Rhodopseudomonas sp. BAL398: one gene and its partner. The protein of the gene in region 2 binds, or shares a complex with, the protein of the main gene of each other region. Links are inferred from orthologs where the notes say so. Each region holds a gene or a part of one and is shown on either strand. Other genes may lie near its edges.

Region 1 (6,013 bases), 500 kb from region 2 along the record:
CCGCCGTCAGTACCGAACCTAATGAAGCCGTCCGGTCGTGCCGGGCGGCTTTTCGCTGGCGCTCGGTCGGGCGATCTGGATTGGCCATCCGCTTGATCGACTGGATCCGCAGCCCCCGTCTGCCACGCCAATCGCGTGCCATTAAAAAAGCCGCCCGGTTTTGCCGGGCGGCTTTTCTGATTCAGACGCTGAACCTGTTGTCAGTCGTTGCCGAGGACGCGCGACCACCAGCCGGCCTTGCGGGGCTGGGCCTCGGTGGCGGCTTCCGGGGCGGCAGGCGCGGCTTCCGGAGCGACAGGCTCGGCAGCCGGTGCAGGCTCAGCAACCGGCTGTGGCTCTGCTGCGACCTGCTGCGGTTCGGCCGAGGCGAAGTTCACCTTTTCGCGGACGGTGGAGCGCCGACGCGCCTTTTCCTTTTCCGCGTCGCGGGCGCCGTCATCCTGAGCCGGCTTGGGTTCTTCCCGGACCGGCTGCGCTGGTGCGACGGCGAGCGGCTGCTCGCTGACGACATCCTGCTTGGGTTCGCTGGCGGTCACCGGCTCGCTTGCCGAGTCGCTCGCGATCTCGCGCGGCATTTCGGTTGGCCGCGGAGCCTCGTCCTGCGGCGTATCGAAGGGCTGCGGTTCCGGCGCCATGCCGTCCATATCGGCCACCGCATAGGTGGATTCCGGAGCGGTGGTCGGTCCGAGTTCGTCACCGATCGAGCCGGAGAGGCCGTCTTCCGGGCCGCCACGACGGCGCCGTCCGCCACGGCGACCGCGGCGACGCGGCCGGCGCTCGCCATCGGCCGTCTGGTCGGCGGAGCGAGGTTCACCGTCCTGATCGTCCGGACCTTCGGATCCATCATCCGCGCCATCGTCGCCCTCGGCGACGGCGTCGCCCTCCGGCGCGTCGGCTGCCCGCGGCGCGTCATCGCCATCGTCGCGCGCCGAACTGCCCTCACGGGGCTCGCCGGTGCGGCTGCGTCGGCGACGACGCCGCTTGCGTTTGCGCCCGTCGGCGTCGGTTTCGCTGTCGCCCGAGGCCTCGCTCGAGGCCTGATCGGATGACGCGTCGTCGCTCAGGCCGACGGTCTCGTCGGTTTCGATTTCGGCCTCGAATTCGAACTGCTCGTCGTCGTCATAGGGTTCGTCGAGCGCCGGCGGGAATGCCGCGACCTGCGCCGCCAGCACCGCCTTGGCGGCCTCCAGCGTGTGGATCTGCTCGCCGCGATCGATCACGAAGGACTGCTGCGCGGTGACGGTCGCGTCGGCGATCACCGCCAGCGAGACCTTGAAGCTGTTTTCGAGGTCGCGCAGATGGCCGCGCTTGTGGTTGAGCACATAGAGCGCAACGTCGGTGCGGGTGCGCACGATCAGGTTGTGGGTCGCGCCCTTCATCAGGATCTCTTCAAGTCCGCGCAGCAATTGCAGCGCCACCGAGGAGACCGAACGGACGTGACCGGAGCCGCCGCATTGCGGGCAGGGCTCGGTCGAGCTCTCCAACACGCTGGCGCGGATCCGCTGTCGCGACATTTCCAACAGGCCGAAATGCGAGATCCGCCCGACCTGGATGCGGGCGCGATCCTGCCGCAGGCAATCGCTCATCTTGCGTTCGACCGAGCGGTTGTTGCGCTTCTCATCCATGTCGATGAAATCGATCACGATCAGGCCGGCGAGGTCACGCAGCCGCAGCTGTCGCGCCACTTCTTCCGCGGCCTCCAGATTGGTCTTGAGCGCGGTATCCTCGATGTGGTGCTCGCGGGTGGAGCGCCCCGAATTGACATCGATCGAGACCAGTGCCTCGGTCTGGTTGATGACGATGTAGCCGCCGGAGCGCAGTTGCACGGTCGGCGAGAACATCGCGTCGAGCTGGCTCTCGACCCCCATCCGCGAGAACAGCGGCTGGCCGTCGCGATACAGCTTCACCGCCCGGACGTTGGACGGCATCAGCATATGCATGAAGTCGCGCGCTTCCTGGTAACCGGCTTCGCCGGCGACCTGGATCTCGTCGATTTCCTTGTTGTAGAGGTCGCGCAGCGAGCGCTTGATCAGCGAGCCTTCCTCGTAAACGAGGGTCGGGGCCTGCGACTTCAGCGTCATGTCGCGGACGGTTTCCCACATCCGGATCAGATATTCGAAGTCGCGCTTGATTTCCGGCTTGGTGCGCGAGGCGCCCGCGGTGCGCAGGATGATGCCCATGCCCTCCGGCACGTCGAGGTCCGACACCACATCCTTGAGGCGCGAGCGATCCTGCGCCGAGGTGATCTTGCGGCTGATGCCGCCGCCGCGCGCGGTGTTGGGCATCAAGACGGCATAACGGCCAGCCAGCGACAGATAGGTGGTCAGCGCCGCGCCCTTGTTGCCGCGCTCTTCCTTGACCACCTGCACCAGCATCACCTGGCGACGCTTGATGACTTCCTGAATCTTGTACTGCCGACGCGGCCGGAAGGCACGCTCCGGCACTTCCTCGAGCACGTCGTCGCCGCCGACCGACTCGACCATGTCTTCCTCGGCATCGGCTTCATCATCTTCGTCTTCGTCGTCTTCGTCCTCATCATCGGCGTCGTGGGCGTCGGCATGATGGTCGCCGTCGTGATGATCCGCCTCGTGGTGATCGTCGTCGCCATGCGCGTCGTCGTCATGAGCTTCGCTGTCGCGTGCTTCAATGTCGCGTGCGTCGCTGTCGTCGGCTTCGGTCGCGCTGACCGGCGCGGTCTCGGCGCCGCCGGCCGGCTGCTGACCGGCGTCGAATTCGTTCGGCACGATCGGTGCGACGGCGGTGGCCAGGATTGGTGTTGCGTCGGCTGGCGTCTCGGCCGGCGATTCGGCGGCAGGCGCCGCGTCGGCGCTGGTTTCGTCACCCGATGAGGCGTCGGCAGCGGTCGGCTGCGCGGGCGTTGCATCGTGGCGCGGCTCGGCATCATGAGCGCCGACCGTCCCTGGCTCGGCCTGTTCGTGCTCGGCATGCTGATGACCAAGCAAAGCCTGCTCGGCATGATCCTCATGCGGCTGTTCGGCCTGCGACGGATCCAGGCTGGCGCCTTCGACGATGTCGCTCTGCACCCGCTCGCCACTGCCGCGGCGGCGCTGACTGCGGTGCCGCGGACGGCGGCGATTGGAGCGGTTTTCGGTCTCTTCTTCGGCTTCGCGGTGGGCGCGTTCGTCGGCCTCGATCAGCGCCAGACGGTCGGCGACCGGGATCTGGTAATAATCCGGATGAATTTCGCTGAAAGCGAGAAAGCCGTGGCGATTGCCGCCATATTCGATGAACGCGGCCTGCAGCGACGGCTCGACCCGGGTGACCTTGGCGAGATAGATATTGCCACGCAGTTGTTTGCGCTGGGCGGTCTCGAAATCAAACTCTTCGACGCGATTGCCACGGACCACAACCACCCGGGTCTCTTCCGGGTGGGTGGCGTCGATCAACATTTTGTTGGGCATTTTTGAACTCTTGGCGGCGGAATGCGCGCATGACGACACGCGCAAATCGCGCGGTCGGAGGATGCGAGCGTCCACCTGATTCGGGGGTGAGGGGAAGGCCGAAACGCAACCCGGGGCGCCGCGCCGACACTGAACCCGGGCCATTGCGACGAGCGAAGCTTTCGCTTCGCATCGGCGCGGCCGTTGCTTGGGTCTTGGTCGGCATCACACTGTGGCGCATCAAGCGTCGGCCCGTCTGAACAGATTGGCGGCAAATCGTCCGCCGTGTCTTCTTGCTGAAGGACCGGCGCCGCGCCGAAGCGCTCGCCAGCTGTGGAAATCTCCGACCAAGAGGCCGAAAATGATCGGTCATGAAGTGTCTGAACCGCCCCTGGAGCAAAAATGACCTGGGACCAGACGCCGCTCGGGCTGCACCGCCGCTCCTGCTCAGCCGCGCGCTGCGCTGGCTGGGGAGCGGACGGAAAAACGCTAAATCCCGTTAGCATTGTGGGAGGGATTCGGCGCTGCACCGGGAGGCTGAACGCGACACAACCGGGAGTTTAGACCGTCAGCCCTCGATTCATACGTGGAATGGATCGCGCTTGCAAGGGAAGCGTAGCCCGCTGGCAACACCCGGTCTCAATCGCCTTCCGACCTTTAAGCTTCGGTTAACCGTACGGTTCTATTGCGGTAAAACAGCAGTCGGAGGGACGGGATTCGTTGTCGGGCCGCACAAATCATTTTGTTTTGTTGGGCGCAATTTTTGCGTGCGCCGCAGCATTGCTGTGTGGTTCCGCGATCGGGGCCACCGCGGCCGATCCCGATTCGACCGGCTCGGTGAGCGCCGGTAATTTTCCTCTGGCCTCCGACGTGCGCCTGGCCGGCGACGACAAGCAAACCCGTTTCATTGTCGACCTCGATCAGAAATTCCCGGTGCGCGCCTTCACGCTTGCCGATCCCTACCGCGTGGTGCTGGATCTGCCGCAGATCAACTTCCGGTTGCCGGCCGGCGCTGGCGCCACTGGTCGCGGGCTGGTCAAGGCCTTCCGTTATGGCCTGGTGATGCCCGGCGGGTCGCGGATCGTGCTGGATCTCACCGGGCCGGCGAAGATCGCCAAATCCTATGTTCTGGACGCGGCCAACGGCCAGCCGCCGCGCTTGGTGGTCGAGCTTGAATCGGTCGATAGCGAGACCTTCACGCAATCGCTGGCTGCGGAGAGCCGCCCCAAATTGCGCCCGGCTGTCGGCGTCGTCGAAGCCTCGGTGGTGCTGCCAGTGCCGCCAACCGACGCCGCCGAGGCTGATCCGCGGCCGGTGGTGGTGATCGACCCCGGCCATGGCGGGATCGACAATGGCACACAGGCCGCCGGCAACGGCATCGTCGAGAAGAATCTGGTGCTGGATTTCGCGTTGGCGCTGCGCGAGCGAATCCGCGCCGCCGGCAAATACCGGGTGGTGATGACCCGGACCGACGACACTTTCATTCCGCTCGCCGAGCGGGTGAATATCGCCCGGGCGAACGCGGCATCGCTGTTCGTGTCGATCCATGCCGATTCATTGCCGCGCAGCGAGGGCGACGCGCAGGGCGCCACGATCTATACATTGTCGGACAGGGCGTCGGATGCCGAGGCCGAGCGGCTGGCGGAGGCGGAGAACAAGGCCGACGCCATCGGCGGGGTCAATCTGACCGAGGAGCCGACTGACGTCGCCGATATCCTGATCGACCTCGCCCAGCGCGAGACCCGGACCTTTTCCAATCGCTTTGCCCGGCAGTTGATGGGCGAGATGAAAACCGCCACAAGGCTGCACAAACACCCGCTGAAATCCGCCGGCTTCAAGGTGCTGAAAGCACCCGACGTGCCCTCGGTGCTGCTCGAATTGGGCTACGTCTCCAACAAGGGCGATCTGAAGCACCTGATTTCGGACAGCTGGCGGGCCAAGACGGTGGCGTCGGTGGCCAAGGCGATCGATTCCTTTCTGGCCAAGCGCGTGGTGGCGGCCGGCGGGCGGAACTGAAAAACCCTCGATAGCGCGGCGGCGGAGCCCTAGTTTGGCCACAGCGGGCGTTCTATAAACCCGCAAACGCTCCGCGTGCGGTTTGCATAATCGGTTAAAACTGCGTTGGCTGCGACTGGACGAATCGCCGCGCGTCGCAGATCTGGGGCGCCGATGGGCTCCTGGGCGCCAGACCCGGCACTTGAACTGAAACGGATATTTTCGAATGCGCTTGCTGCTGCGGTTTATGGGGTTTCTGTTTGCCGCCGGGACCATCGTGTTTCTGGTCGGCGTGGCCGCCGCCGCCGGGCTGATCTGGCATTACTCCAAGGACTTGCCGGACTATTCGCAGCTGCAGGATTATGAGCCGCCGGTGATGACGCGGGTCCACGCCGCGGACGGCGCGCTGCTCGGCGAATATTCCAAGGAACGCCGACTCTATCTGCCGATCCAGGCGGTGCCGAAGCTGGTGATCAACGCTTTCCTGGCCGCCGAGGACAAGAATTTCTACGAGCACGGTGGCATCGACTATGTCGGCATGGCGCGGGCCGCGCTGCTTTATGCGCAGAACTACGGCTCTGGCCGTCGGCCGCAGGGCGCGTCCACCATCACCCAGC
Region 2 (7,334 bases):
CTTTTCCTCGAACCGGCGGATCAGCAGCATGTCGCGGAACGCGCGCAGCTCCTGATCCTTGGTGAAGTCAGGGACCGGCGGATGCGCGCCGTTTCCCTTGTCGGGTGCATTCTCTTTCGCGGCGGTCTTCTTCGATGCGGCCATGGCTAGTCCGATGAGAGGATGGGTCAGCCTGTCTACCGCAACTCAAATCGCCATGAAAGGACTGCGTGGTGTCACACAGAAATCGCTATGCCGCAGTGCAATGCGACGCGCAATTTTCGCAATTGTTTCCGTCGGATTTTGGAATTTGCGGGATCAGCGCGGCAGCACGCGCACCAAGTCGGCGGGGCTGACATAATCGAGCTGATAGCGCGCCCGCTCGTCGAGCATGTCGGGATCGATGCGGCTCGAGCGCAGCAGCGAAACCCGCTGCTCGCCGAGGGCGCGCTCCTGCTTCAACCGCGCCAATTCGGAGGTCAGCGAGACGATCTCCTGATCGAGCTCCTGGCGCGCGGTCAGCCCGTATTTTCCGGTGTAAGCGTTGACGCTGAAATAGCCGACCATAGCCGCGGCAATCGCATAGAGGGCGATTCCGGTGAGAATGGATTTGAGTCGGCTGCGGGAGACCATGCCGGATCATGCGGCAGCGCGGTTAAGAGAAACTTAAACGGTGGCTCGACAGCGGACCTGTCAAGCCCCCGTGACGATCAGGCCTTGATGCGCGCGACCCAGACGGCGAAGGCGTCGATATATTGCTGCAACACCGGCCGCAGCGACTCCTTGGTCAGCTCGCCGGCCTCGTCGAAGGCGTCGCCGATCCCGTTGAGATAGGTTTCCGGCTGCTGCATGATCGGCCCGCAGATGCCCGGCAGGATCTGCTGCAGGTGCTTGGCGGCACTGACGCCGCCGAGCGGTCCGGGCGAGTTGCTGATGATGCCTGTCGGCTTGCCGAGGAACGAGCTCTTGCCATAGGGCCTGGAGCCGACGTCGATGGCGTTTTTCAGCACGCCCGGGATCGAGCGGTTGTATTCGGGCGCCACAAAGAGCACCGCATCGGATGCCTGCACCAATTCGCGAAACTTCAGCCAGTCGGCCGGCGGATTGGCTTCCAAATCCTGGTTGAACATCGAGATGTCATGCAGCGTCACGACATTCAACTTCAGCGAGGGCGGCGCCAGCTTGGCCAGGGCTTGGGCGATTCGCAGCGAGAATGCCTGCTTGCGCAGGCTGCCGACGATGACGGCGACGTTGAGCGGGGTGGTCATAGCGATAATTCCTGACAAAGATGAGGCCGAAAGGCTGGGCGGCGGGACGTTACCCCATGGCGGGATAGATGCAAATGCATCAATTGCCTCGCCCGCGCCGCAGTGACGGGATCTTGATCGATTCCGCAGTGTTTGGCTGTGACGTCTCCAACGCCCTGCGGGCGTCGCGCCCGAGTCGCGGCCAGTTCACCGATGCGGGCGATCAGGGGCGCGTCATCTTTCTCGTCAACCGGATCAGCCGGACCACCCTGCCATCGATGACCAGCAGCGCGCTGGCAATAATCAGCCCGCCTGCAATTTCGCGTCCCCGCAGCGTCTCGCCGAGCACGAAATGTCCGAGCAGGATCGCCGTGATGGGAATCAGCAGCGTCACCAACATGACGTTACTCGCGCCGGAGCGGACCAGGATTTGGAAGAAGACCAGATAGGCGAGCGCGGTCGAGAGCAACGCGAAAGCCAGCAGCGCAATCCAGCTCGCCGCCCCCGGCATCGACAGGCCATGCGGCCACTCGATCGATCCGGCGAGAACCAGCATCACCAGGCTGGAGCACGACAACTGACAAGTTGCCGATGTGAGCGGCGAAATCCCCGCCAGCTTGCGGCGTCCCCACAGGCCGGCAAAACCGTAACTAAGTGCGGCGCCAAGGCAGAGCAGAATGCCGAGCGTCGGCCTGTACGATGCATCAATCCCCTGGCCGCGCAGGACAACAACTCCGAACACCCCGAGCAATGCGCCGGCAACGCGACGGGCGCTGAGCGCCTCCTCCCTGAACGCCGCCATGACCAATATGGTGAACAAAGGCGTGGTGGCGTTGAGCACCGAGGCCAGTCCGCTCGGGATCAGCGTCTGGCCGATCACCAGCAGTGTGAACGGTATCACATTGTTCAGCACAGCCATCACCAGGAACGGCCACCAGTCGCGCAGCCGTGGGGGAAAGCCCGCGCCGTAAATCCACATGACCGGAATCAGCACGGCCGCCGCCAGGGCGACCCGCACCAGCACGATCGTCAGCGGCGGCGTGTCTCTCACGGCAACGCCGGTAAAGAAGAACGAGCCACCCCACAATACCGACAATAGCACCAGCAGCAGCCAGTCGCGGGGATCGATTGCCGTCTTGGTGGTCGCCATGCGCTACTCCGATCGCGTGGCAAAGTGGCTCGTTCGGCGTAACCGGACCACCCGATTTCCGGATCGCCTCGCCACCATCGATGGTCGAGCTTGCCGGGGCGACCGCGGGACGGCATTCTGACCGCATTCGGTTCAACGGGAATGTCGATATGAGCCTGGAATTTCTGATCACGTCGCTGATTGTCGTCGCCGCGCCCGGGACCGGCGTGTTGTACACCCTGGCCGCAGGGCTTTCGCGCGGGGGCCGGGCCAGCGCGGTGGCGGCCTTCGGCTGCACCCTCGGCATCGTGCCGCATATGCTGGCGGCGATCCTGGGATTGGCGGCGCTGCTGCACACCAGCGCGCTGGCGTTCCAGACCTTCAAATATCTCGGCGTCGCATATCTGCTCTACATGGCGTGGAATACGCTACGCGAGCGCGGCGCGCTCAAGGTCGACAATGAGGTGAGCGCGCGCTCGGACGTCCAGCTCGCCGTCACCGGCATCCTGGTCAACATCCTCAATCCGAAACTGTCGATCTTCTTCCTGGCGTTCCTGCCGCAATTCGTCAGCGCCGATGAAACCCATCCATTGGGACGGATGTTCGCGCTCAGCTTCGTTTTCATGCTGATGACATTCGTGGTGTTCGTCGGCTACGGGCTGTTCGCCGCCGCGGTCCGCGAGCATGTCATCTCGCGGCCGCGGGTGCTGGCCTGGATGCGCCGCAGCTTTGCCGCGGCGTTCGTCGCGCTCGGCGCCAAGCTGGCACTCGCCGAGCGCTAACGCTCAGCCCTTGCTCGGATCGATCAAGAACTTCTCGCCGGTCGCGCGCTTGTTGTAGATCGCGATATTGTCGAGCGACAAGACCTCCTGCAACGAAACGACGCGCGTGTAGTGGCTGGCGAAGGTGGTCTTGATTTCGGCGGCGACGCGCGCGCGCAGCTTGGCGGCTTCATCCGCACCGATCTTCTGCAGGAAGTTGAACAGCAGCCAGCCGCCGACGCCCCAGGCCATGCCGAAGGCGCGGTTGAGCTCGATCGGCCCGGGATCGAGGCTGCCATAGATATAGACCTGCTTGTGTACGCTGGACCCGTAGCGGCTGTAGATCTTGGCCGATTTGTTGGCGGCGATCTCCATGCCGGTCAGGATCTGGCCGGCCAGCCTGCCGCCGCCGATCGCGTCGAACGCGATAGTGGCGCCGGTCTGCTCCAGCGCCGCGGTGAGGTCGTCGGTGAAGTTCGGCGCGGTCGAGTTGACGACGTATTTGGCGCCGATCTTGCGCAGGATCTCGGCCTGCGCGTCGCTGCGCACGATGTTGACCAGATCGATGCCGTCCTTGAGGCAGATCTTGTTGAGCATCTGGCCGAGATTCGACGCCGCCGCAGTATGCACCAGCGCCTTGTGATCCTCGCGCCGCATCGTCTCGACCATGCCGAGCGCGGTCAGCGGATTGACGAAGCAGGATGCGCCTTCGGCCGGGGTGGTGCCGACCGGCAGCAGCAGGCAGTCGGCGGCATTCATCAGCCGATATTGCGCATACATCGCGCCGCCGATCATCGCCACGGTCTTGCCGAGCAGCTGTTGTGCGGCGACCGACGACCCGGCCTTGATCACGGTGCCGGCGCCCTCATTGCCGACCGGCATCGGCTCGTCGAGCCGGCCGGCCATCGCCTTCATCGCAGCGTCCGGGACCTTTGCGCTGATCACCGGCGCGCCAGCGGTGCCGGACGCCTTCGCGGTGCTCATGTCGGCGGCCCCGAACAGCAGGCCGAGATCGGACGGATTGAGCGGCGTGGCCTCGACTCGCACCAGCACCTCGTCGGCGCCGGGCTCGGGAATTGGCACGGGCGTCAGCGACACTTCGAGTTCGCCGCTCGCCTTGATCAGCGAGCGCAGTTGAAGTCCAGTGTTGCTGTCGGTGCCCACGCGCAATCTCCCTATCGTTGTTCGCGGCCGCACCTTGGTGCAACCGCGCGCAGGGTTCAAGCGGGCGCGATCAATTGATCGTGCGTCAGCGAAACGCCTTCAAGGCCCCTCGCCCGGCGAAGATCGCCTGGCTGCCGAGTTCCTGCTCGATCCGCAGCAACTGGTTGTATTTCGCGGTGCGGTCGGAACGCGCCAGTGAGCCGGTCTTGATCTGCCCGCAATTGCTGGCGACTGCGAGGTCGGCGATGGTGGAATCCTCGGTCTCGCCGGAGCGATGCGACATCACCGCGGTATAGCCGGCCTTGTAGGCCATTTCGATGGCGCTCAGCGTTTCGGTCAGGGTGCCGATCTGGTTGACCTTGATCAGGATCGAATTGGCACGGCCGTTCTTGATGCCGTCGGCCAGCCGCTCGACATTGGTGACGAACAGGTCGTCGCCGACCAGCTGGCACTTGTTGCCAATCAGATCGGTGACCTGCTTCCAGCCGTCGAAATCGTCCTCGGCCATGCCGTCCTCGATCGAGACGATCGGATAGCGCGCCGCCAGCTCGCCGAGATATTTCGCCTGCTCCTCGATCGAGCGGGTCTTGTTCTCGCCCTCATACACATAGGCGCCGTTCTTGAAGAATTCGCTGGATGCCGGATCGAGCGCCAGCGCGATATCCTCGCCGGGCCGATAGCCGGCCTTCTCGATCGCCTTCATCACATAGCTGAGCGCCTCGTCGGCCGATTTCAGGTTCGGCGCGAAACCGCCCTCGTCGCCCACATTGGTGTTGTGGCCTTCGTCGTGCAGCGATTTCTTTAAAGTGTGGAACACTTCGACGCCCATCCGCAGCGCTTCCGAGAAGCTCGGCGCGCCGATCGGCATGATCATGAATTCCTGGAAATCGATCGGATTGTCGGCATGCGCGCCGCCATTGATGATGTTCATCATCGGCACCGGCAACGTGCGGGCCGAGGTGCCGCCGACATAGCGGTACAGCGGCATGTCGAAGGATTCCGCCGCCGCCTTGGCGACCGCCAGCGACACGCCCAGAATCGCGTTGGCGCCGAGCCGGCTCTTGTTCGGGGTGCCGTCGAGTTCGATCATCACCTGGTCGATCTGGACCTGCTGCTCGGCATCCATGCCGCCCAGCGCATCGAACAATTCGCCATTGACGGCCTCGACCGCCTTCAGCACGCCCTTGCCGAAATAGCGGCCCTTGTCGCCGTCGCGCAATTCGACGGCTTCATGCACGCCGGTGGAGGCGCCGGACGGCACCGCGGCGCGGCCCATCGATCCGTCCTCCAGCACCACATCGACCTCGACGGTCGGATTGCCGCGGCTGTCAAGGATTTCGCGGCCGATGATGTCGACGATGGCGGTCATGGGAGCCTCATGGGGAGTTGGGGAAGACGGTTGGCGCTGCTTCTACAGCAAGGCTTCCGGCGGGAAAAGGCCGAGACCGGACCGCGTGACGCGGCCATGACTATTGGCTAAGACGGCAGCAACGGAGACCACGATGTCGAAAACGCCCAGCAAAACCCCGAAACCCGCCAATCTTCAGCTCGGCCGCGCGGTCGAATGGCCCGCCACGCCGGAGGCCGCCCGGCTCGACCGGGTCCCCAACCCGCAGGCCGACACCAATTATCTGGTGCGCTTCACCGCGCCGGAATTCACCTCGCTGTGCCCGGTCACCGGCCAGCCCGACTTCGCCCATCTGATGATCGATTACGTGCCCGGCGCCTGGCTGTTGGAGTCGAAATCGCTGAAGCTCTATATCGCCAGCTTCCGCAACCACGGCGCCTTCCACGAGGACTGCACGGTGGCGATCGGCAAGCGGATCGCCGCGGAGATCAAGCCGAAATGGCTGCGGATCGGCGGCTACTGGTATCCGCGCGGCGGCATTCCGATCGACGTGTTCTGGCAGACCGGCAAATTGCCCAAGGGCATGTGGATTCCCGAACAGGGCGTGGCGCCCTATCGCGGGCGGGGCTAGGCCGCATCCACCGGCCGGGTCGACCGCAGGAAGCGGGCGCAGAACGGGCCCAGCATCGCGATCACGGCGGCCGCCAGCAGCAGCGTCGGCAGCTTGCCCAGATTGGATATTCCCACGCCGTAGGCGATCGGGCCCACGGTCTGGCCCATGAAGAAAAAGAACGAATGCAGCGACATCGCGGTGGCGCGGGCTTCCTGCGACAATTCGCTGGAGAACACCTGCAGTGACCCGTGCAACATGTAGAAGCCCCACCCCATCAGCAGGAAGCTCAGGCACTGGACCTGCCATGGCGGGCCGAAAGCGACGAACGCCACTTGCGCGGCCATCAGCGTGCCGCCTGCAATCATCATCCCGTTGACGCCGATCCGCGGCAGCATCCTGGTGATCGACGCGGTGTAGAACAATCCGCCAAAGGCAAAACACGCCAGCACCAGGCCGGCGATCGACAGGCTGCTGACGCCGAGGTCGAACAGAAACGAGGCAACGTAGGGAAACAGGCCGAGCACGCAGCAGCCCTCGACGAACACCGCCGAGAACACGATCAGCGCATTCGGATTGGCGAAGATGGTGCGATAGCCGTGGCGGAGCACGCCAAGATTGACCTTGCCCGCGGGCTTCGCCAGCGCGGCGCCCTTGAAGCCGACCGACACCGCGACCGAGGCCACGATCGCCAGCCCGCCCATCACCGCCAGCACACCGCGCCAGCCGAGAAAATCGCCGATGATCCCGGACGCCGTGGCGCCGAGCAGCGTTCCGGTCATCGCCCCCGCCATCACCCGGCTGATCGCGACCTGCCGGCGGTCCGGGCCGACCAGATCGCTGGTCAGGCTCAGCGTCACCGGAAACACCCCGCCCGCGCCGATCCCGCCGAGCACCCGGGTCGCCAGCAGCAGCGTATAGGACGACGTCATCGCGCCGAGAATGTTGGCGATCCCGAGCAGGACCAGACAGAACACCATCAGCCGCGCTTTGCCGAACAGATCGGCGGCAGCGCCCAGCACCGGCTGAGTGATCGCAAAGGTGAAGGCCAGCGCCGCCGACAGCCCGGCCGCGGTGGCAATGCTGACCTGAAAAT

The links. Proteins that work in one complex are often made in the same cells at the same time.
Region 1: the proteins of eno (region 2) and RBJ75_RS03720 are in contact, whole or in part, in a solved structure (PDB 2FYM), measured with the Escherichia coli proteins. The link is inferred for Rhodopseudomonas sp. BAL398 from one-to-one orthologs.

Annotation. Positions count from the first base shown.
Region 1 is NZ_CP133111.1:789,289-795,301, forward strand. Bases 1-3,820 are described here. They hold RBJ75_RS03720 (ribonuclease E/G), read right to left. Parts: upstream 3,423-3,820; coding sequence 201-3,422; downstream 1-200. Also shown: RBJ75_RS03725 (N-acetylmuramoyl-L-alanine amidase), read left to right, coding at 4,122-5,417; RBJ75_RS03730 (penicillin-binding protein 1A), read left to right, coding at 5,623-6,013. UniProt on the Escherichia coli protein: Endoribonuclease that plays a central role in RNA processing and decay. Required for the maturation of 5S and 16S rRNAs and the majority of tRNAs. Also involved in the degradation of most mRNAs.
Region 2 is NZ_CP133111.1:1,288,642-1,295,975, forward strand. The notes cover bases 3,508-6,454. They hold eno (phosphopyruvate hydratase), read right to left. Parts: upstream 5,650-6,454; coding sequence 4,366-5,649; downstream 3,508-4,365. Other genes in these bases: RBJ75_RS06150 (zinc-binding dehydrogenase), read right to left, coding at 3,508-4,280; queF (preQ(1) synthase), read left to right, coding at 5,783-6,259; RBJ75_RS06165 (MFS transporter), read right to left, coding at 6,256-6,454. Outside these bases: pdhA (pyruvate dehydrogenase (acetyl-transferring) E1 component subunit alpha), read right to left, coding at 1-144; RBJ75_RS06130 (FtsB family cell division protein), read right to left, coding at 298-612; RBJ75_RS06135 (NADPH-dependent FMN reductase), read right to left, coding at 690-1,247; RBJ75_RS06140 (DMT family transporter), read right to left, coding at 1,450-2,376; RBJ75_RS06145 (LysE family translocator), read left to right, coding at 2,526-3,137; more of RBJ75_RS06150, read right to left, coding at 3,141-3,507; more of RBJ75_RS06165, read right to left, coding at 6,455-7,334. UniProt on the Escherichia coli protein: Catalyzes the reversible conversion of 2-phosphoglycerate (2-PG) into phosphoenolpyruvate (PEP). It is essential for the degradation of carbohydrates via glycolysis.